Regions from separate parts of the Streptomyces kryoterrae genome, predicted to be linked through region 1. Evidence: riboswitches for the same ligand, from Rfam matches in the RefSeq annotation. Region 1 holds a riboswitch; each other region holds the start of a gene.

Region 1 (2,259 bases):
CCTTCACGTCCTTCAGCACGGGGCGGGAGTTGTTCAGCCCCAGGTTGAACACGTTGCCCGGGTTGGCCCGTCGCAACAGGTTCACCTGGCCGCCCTGCAGCGCCGCCTCGTTGGCCTTGGCGACGCTGCTGATCGCGTCGACCTGCCCGGACTGCAGACTGCCGGTGCGCACCCCGGCCTCGGGTACGACCTTGAACACCACCTTGTCGAGGTAGGCCTCGCCCTCCTTGCTCCACTGCGAGGAACCCCAGGCGTACTTGGCGCGCTTGGCCAGGGTGATCGACTGGTTCTGCACGTACTGCTTCAGCGTGAACGGGCCGCTGCCGACGATTCCCTCGCTGCACTTCTGCTGCGGGGACCTCTTCGCGCTCGCCGAGGACTCGATGCCCAGCGAGAACGTCGAAGTGGCCTGCAGGAACTGGGCGTTGGGCTGTGCGAACTTCACCCGCACGGTGAGCGGGTCGACGACGGTCGTGCTCTCCAGGCCGCTCAGGTATCCCTGGGCGAGGGTCCCCAGGGCGCCGAGCTTCGGCACCGCGTCGAAGTTGTCCTTGACCGCCTGCGCCGTCAGGGGTGTCCCGTCGCTGAAGGTGACACCCGATCTCAGGTGGAAGGTGAAGGTCGTCGTGTCCGGGCTGACGTCCCAGCTCTTGGCCAGCCACGGCACGATCTTGCCGGTCTTCGGGTCCTGGTCGGTCAGGGAGTCGACGATCTGACGCAGCGAGTAGATGGTCTCGTTGCTGGCGACCTGCTGGGGATCGACGCAGCCGGAGTCGGAACCCACCGCGAAGGACAGGGTGCCGCCGGACGTCGGCCGGCCGCTGTCGCCGCTCGAACTGCTGCCGCCGCCGGACGAGCACGAGGTCAGCAGCACGCTGGTGGTGAGGAGTGCGGTCAACGCGGCCCATCGGGGGCCGGGGCCGGGGCGGGAATCCGGATGCGCTGTCACGGAAAGGTTTCTCCTACTCGAAAGTCGGCGCGCACGGGCATGTGCGGACCAATGGAGATGCGTAGACGGAGTCGCGCCCAGGAAACAGCGACACCGCGTGAAGAGGCGAAGGAAGAGGTCCAGAAGGGAAAGTGGGAAAGTCCGCTGCGGGCTCGAACCCGGAGGTGCCGGCGGTGAATGCCGACAGTCAGCTGTGGGACGTGGTCAGCCGCGACACAGACAACTGGAGATGCGCTGCAGGTCGATGTGGCGTCGCCGGGAGAACCGGGAAAGCGCCGCCACGGCAGCGACGGAGGGGGTCGAGACGCTGCTGTGGCGCACGCTCATTCCTCCATGTCCCGGGCCCCTGCCAGGGGCCACGCGCTTGCCGGGTCGGCGACCCGGCCGGGCTTTCACCTGGAGCACCCCACCGCGTCGGAGGGTTGCCGGTCAGCTAGCCAGGGCTTGACGCTGACACTCAATGCCAGTTGAAATTTTACCTATCGCCGCCGCGACTCGTCAATGTCATGAGGCGGGCTGACAACGCGCGGCGGCGAATCACCTGTGCGGAATCGCGGCTCGTCACCGCACTCGGTCGAGAAGCCGCAGTCCGACGCCGATCGTGAATCATGGGGTGGTCCACCGGATACCGATACCTCGTGGTCAGGGTGGCCGAGTTGTCGTCTCACCTGATGGTCACTCGCATTGACATCCCTTGTCGGGACATGCCTAACTTGCGGCGCAGACCGAGATGCCTCAGGGCCGGAGAAGTGATGGTGACAGCGATGTACGCAGCTGATGGGACGGCCGCACAGCGGCGCCTCAGCCACGTCCTGCTGTGCACGGACCGCTCCGTCGACCTGCTCCGTGTCAACAGCGCGCTCTGTACGGCCACTTGCCGCACCCTCTGTCGAGGCTGACGGTTTCCTGAGTCCCTGTTTCTGAATCTGCGAGCCTCCGAGTCCCGGGCTTTCGCTGACTGACGACCACCGCGTTCGCGGTGTGCCCTCTCCCTGCCCAGCCTCCGTTCCGCGTGTACCCGTGTGTCGTCTCGTGCCCCGAGCCGCTCCCGGGCGGCGCGGTGCTGCCGCCCTCCGCGGTCCTGGGTGTCCAAAACCGCTGGAGCCCTCCATGAGCGAAACTCCCGGCGTCGCTGTGTCCTCCGGATCAGCGCCGCCCGCCGAGGCGATACCCCGCCCCGACACCCCAGAGCCCCGAGACACCTCCGACAGCCCCGCCGCACCAGGGCCGCCGGCCGCGCAGCGAGTCCTCCCGATCCGGCGTCCCGGCCGCTGGATCCTCACGGCCGTCGTCCTCGTACTGGTCGCCCA
Region 2 (2,259 bases), 2.0 Mb from region 1:
AGGGCGAGACCGTCGAGGAGATCACCGGGTTCGTCCAGGCGATGTACGAGCACGCCAACGTGATCGAGGTGCCGGGGCGAACCGTCGACATCGTCGGCACCGGCGGCGACGGCGCCAACACGGTGAACATCTCCACCATGTCGGCGATCGTCATCGCCGGCACGGGCGCCAAGGTCGTCAAGCACGGCAACCGGGCGGCCTCCTCGGCCTCGGGGGCGTCGGACGTACTGGGGCAGCTCGGGGTCAATCTGGAGCTGACGCCGAAGCGGGTGGCCGAGGTGGCGGAGGAGGCCGGGATCACCTTCTGCTTCGCGGCCAGGTTCCATCCGGCGATGCGTCATGTGGGCGCCGCACGCGGCCAGTTGGGCATCCGCACGGTCTTCAACATCCTGGGCCCGCTGACCAACCCGGCCAAGGTCAGGGCGCAGGCGGTCGGGGTCGCCGATCCCCGGATGGCCCCCATCGTCGCCGGTGTCTTCGCCGAACGCGGCAACTCCTCCCTGGTGTTCCGGGGCGACGACGGCCTCGACGAGCTGACGATCACCGCCACCTCCCGGGTGTGGGTCGTCCGGGACGGCAAGGTGACGGAGGAGGCCTTCGACCCGCGCGACGTCGGCATCGAGCTGGTCCCGATCGAGGCCCTGCGCGGCGGTGACGCCGCCTACAACGCGGCGGTCGCCCGGCGACTGCTGGACGGTGAGACCGGGCCCGTACGGGATGCCGTGCTGCTCAACTCGGCGGCGGCGCTGGTGGCGCTGGACCCGGGGCCGGGCTCGCTGGCCGAACAGATCGGCGCCGGGATGGTGAAGGCGGCCGAATCCGTCGACTCCGGTGCGGCGAAGCGGACGCTGGAGCGGTGGGCGGCGGTCAGCAACGCGTAGACGTTCCCTGCGTCTTCGCGTCTTCGCGTCTTCGCTTCTTCGGGCATGGGCGTCCCGCGATCCGGACATGGGTTGCGGGACGTCGATCACTTCGGTTACGTTCTGTGCCAGGTCATGAGTGACAGTCATGAGGCCCCGGCCGACTGTCCGGCAACCCTCCGTCCGTGGCGGGGTGCCCCGGGATGAAGACCAGGCCGTAGGCAGCAAGGCTTACGGCAAGCGCGGGCCCCTCTCGACACCAGGGGTCCTGGTCGTACGAGGGAGTCCTCCGTGAGCAAGCGAATGCGATAGGGCTGCCGAGCCCCGCCTCCGCGCACCCTTTTCACCCTTTTCCTGTGCTGAGCCATGTCCGCTCGCACAGCGATTCCTCTTGCTTCTCACGGGAGTTCGCCATGTCTGTCTCCACCGTTGCCGCCGAGCAGTCCGTTTGTACTCCGCTGCCCGTTCTGGGACGAGATGTCACCGTCCCGCTCGTGACGGGCGGCGAAGTCACCTACGCCGCGCTCGACTACGCCGCCAGCGCCCCCGCGCTCCAGCGGGTCTGGGACGACGTGGCCGCGTACGCGCCCTACTACGGCAGCGTGCACCGGGGGGCCGGCTACCTCTCCCAGCTGTCGACGGACCTCTTCGAGAACGCCCGCAGGACGGTCACCGAGTTCCTGGACTGCCGTGCCGACGACCAGCTGATCTTCACCCGGTCCACCACCGACTCCCTCAACCTCCTCGCCGCCGCCCTTCCCGCCGGCTGCCAGGTCTTCGTCTTCGAGACCGAGCACCACGCCTCCCTGCTGCCCTGGCGGGACGCCCAGGTCACCTACCTCAACGCCCCGCGCACCCCCCAGCAGGCCGTGGCGACCCTGCGGGAGGCCCTCGCCGCCCGCACTGCATCCATTCAAGAGGGTCAGGGCCCGGCCCTCGTCTGCGTCACCGGCGCCTCCAACGTCACCGGCGAGCTGTGGCCCGTACGGGAGCTGGCCGACGCCGCTCACGCGCACGGTGCCCGGATCGTCCTGGACGCAGCCCAGCTGGCCCCGCACCACCCGGTCTCCGTCCAGGACCTGGACGTCGACTGGGTCGCCTTCTCCGGCCACAAGCTGTACGCGCCCTTCGGCTCCGGCGTCCTCGCCGGCCGCGCCGACTGGCTGCGCGCCGCCGACCCGTACCTCGCCGGTGGCGGCGCCAGCCGCAAGGTCACGCGGCGCACGGACGGGGGAGTGGACGTGGAGTGGCACGACACCGCCGCCCGGCACGAGGCCGGCTCGCCGAACGTCATCGGCGCCTACTCGATCGCCGCCGCCTGCAAGGCCCTCACGGAGGCCGGCTTCGACACGCTCGTGGCCCGCGAGCAGCACCTGATCGACACCGTGCGGGCGGGGCT
Region 3 (2,259 bases), 5.0 Mb from region 1:
GCGTCCAGCGTCTTGAGACCGTCACCGGTGTTGAGCACGACGGTCGTGAGGGTCGGGTCCAGCAGGCCGTTCTCGATCAGCTTCTTCGCGACACCCACGGTCACACCACCGGCGGTCTCCGCGAAGATCCCCTCCGTACGCGCGAGCAGGCGAATCGCGTCGACGACCTGCTCGTCGTTCACGTCCTCCACCGCCCCGCCCGTCCGCCGCGCGATGTCCAGCACGTACGGCCCGTCCGCCGGGTTGCCGATCGCCAGCGACTTGGCGATGGTGTTGGGCTTCTGCGGCCGTACGACGTCGTGCCCGGCCTTGAAGGCCACGGACACCGGTGAGCAGCCCTCCGCCTGGGCGCCGAAGATCTTGTACGGCTTGTCGGCGACCAGCCCGAGCTTGATCAGCTCCTGGAGACCCTTGTCGATCTTCGTGAGCTGCGACCCGGAGGCGATGGGCACGACGAGCTGGTCGGGCAGCTGCCAGCCGAGCTGCTCGCAGATCTCGTACGCCAGGGTCTTGCTTCCCTCCGCGTAGTACGGGCGCAGGTTGACGTTGACGAAGCCCCAGCCCTCGCCGGCCGGGTCGCCGATCAGCTCGGAGCAGAAGCGGTTCACGTCGTCGTAGTTGCCCTCGATGCCGATGAGCTCGCCGCCGTACACCGCGGCCATGACGACCTTGCCCTGCTCCAGGTCGTGCGGGATGAACACGCAGGAGCGGAAACCGGCCCGGGCGGCGGCGGCGCCGACGGCACCGGCCAGGTTGCCCGTGGAGGAGCAGGACAGGGTGGTGAAGTCGAAGGCGCGCGCGGCCTCGATGGCCTGGGCGACGACCCGGTCCTTGAAGGAGTGGGTCGGGTTGCCGGAGTCGTCCTTGACGAAGAGCTTGCCGGGGTCGACACCCAGCTCGCGGCCGAGGTTGTCGGCCTTGACGAGCTTGGTCCAGCCGGGGTTGATGTTCGGCTTCTCGGCGACGTTCGCGGGGACGGGCAGAAGGGGCGCGTAGCGCCAGATGTTCGCGGGTCCCGCTTCGATGCGCTTGCGGAGTTCCTCGGTGTCGGCCGCCGAATGGATGCCGAAGTCGTAGGCGATCTCCAGCGGGCCGAAACACTCCTCGCAGGCGAACACCGGACCGAGGGGGACCCGGTGGCCGCATTCGCGGCAGGAGAGCGCCACGGCGGGACCGAGATCGACAGGGGTGACGGAGTCAGTGGTGACGGAGCCGGAAGTGGTGCTCTCGGTGCTCAGAGCAGTTTGCGCAGCCATGGAGGCGAAGCCCTTTCCTCATCTTCCTCACGACGCGTTTCGCCATGAGACGGATTTGGCACCTTCCCGAGCCGGGAGCCTCGCCACATGACTGCGACAAGATCGGCTGGAGGGTTGCCGGGGCTTCATCGGGCCGTATCCCTCTGCCCCTCTGGATGAGCGGTATGAAGTTGTGAGGTTGTGAACGCCGATGACCTCGGACATGCGATGGTCACCCGCGTTGTTCAAGACTGTAACCGAAGGCTTGGATGGTGGTGGGAGCCGTCCGAACCGCGAGATAGAAGATCGCTCGCGCTTCCCCCCATGGAACGTAAGGGAGAGCCGCAACGTGCTGGAAGACGTCGAGCGCTGGCTGAACACCCGCTCCTGGTCCGTTGGCGACCGCCCGCTGAAGAAGATCCTCGCCGCGAAGCGTTCCTCGAACGCCACGGTGAGTGTCGTACTGCCCGCGCTCAACGAGGAGGAGACGGTAGGCGAGATCGTCGCCGTCATCCGCCGCGACCTGATGCTGAAGGTCCCGCTCGTCGACGAGATCGTCGTCATCGACTCGGGGTCGACCGACCGCACCTCCGAGGTGGCCGCCGCGGCGGGCGCCCGGGTCGTCCACCGCGACGACATACTGCCGCGCATCCCGGCCGTGCCGGGCAAGGGCGAGGTGCTGTGGCGCTCGCTCCTGGTCACCAGCGGGGACATCGTCTGTTTCATCGACGCGGACCTGAAGGAGTTCTCGTCGGACTTCGTCTCCGGGATCGTGGGCCCGCTGCTCACGGACCCCGGTGTCGACCTCGTCAAGGCGATGTACGACCGCCCGCTCGGCCAGGCGGCCGGCCAGGGCGGCCGCGTGACGGAACTCATGGCCCGCCCCCTGCTCAACATGCACTGGCCGCAGCTGGCCGGCTTCGTCCAGCCGCTCGGCGGCGAGTACGCGGCCCGCCGCTCGCTCCTCGAACAGCTCCCGTTCCCCGTCGGCTACGGCGTGGAGCTGGGCATGCTGATCGACTCC

The links. Region 1 has a riboswitch for S-adenosylmethionine ahead of ACW4TU_RS43240 (putative leader peptide). Riboswitches for the same ligand answer to the same signal wherever they lie in the genome.
Region 2: another riboswitch for S-adenosylmethionine. It lies ahead of ACW4TU_RS33775 (aminotransferase class V-fold PLP-dependent enzyme); the one in region 1 lies ahead of ACW4TU_RS43240 (putative leader peptide).
Region 3: another riboswitch for S-adenosylmethionine. It lies ahead of thrC (threonine synthase); the one in region 1 lies ahead of ACW4TU_RS43240 (putative leader peptide).

Annotation. Positions count from the first base shown of each region.
Region 1 is NZ_CM133358.1:9,652,164-9,654,422, forward strand. It holds gene ACW4TU_RS43235 (ABC transporter substrate-binding protein) at 1-949, opposite strand, end outside; gene ACW4TU_RS43240 (putative leader peptide) at 1,154-1,276, opposite strand; SAM riboswitch class IV at 1,305-1,414, opposite strand; gene ACW4TU_RS43245 (amino acid ABC transporter permease) at 2,060-2,259, shown strand, end outside.
Region 2 is NZ_CM133358.1:7,620,156-7,622,414, forward strand. It holds gene trpD (anthranilate phosphoribosyltransferase) at 1-881, shown strand, start outside; SAM riboswitch class IV at 992-1,109, shown strand; gene ACW4TU_RS33775 (aminotransferase class V-fold PLP-dependent enzyme) at 1,274-2,259, shown strand, end outside.
Region 3 is NZ_CM133358.1:4,677,734-4,679,992, forward strand. It holds gene thrC (threonine synthase) at 1-1,256, opposite strand, end outside; SAM riboswitch class I at 1,272-1,418, opposite strand; gene ACW4TU_RS20105 (glucosyl-3-phosphoglycerate synthase) at 1,585-2,259, shown strand, end outside.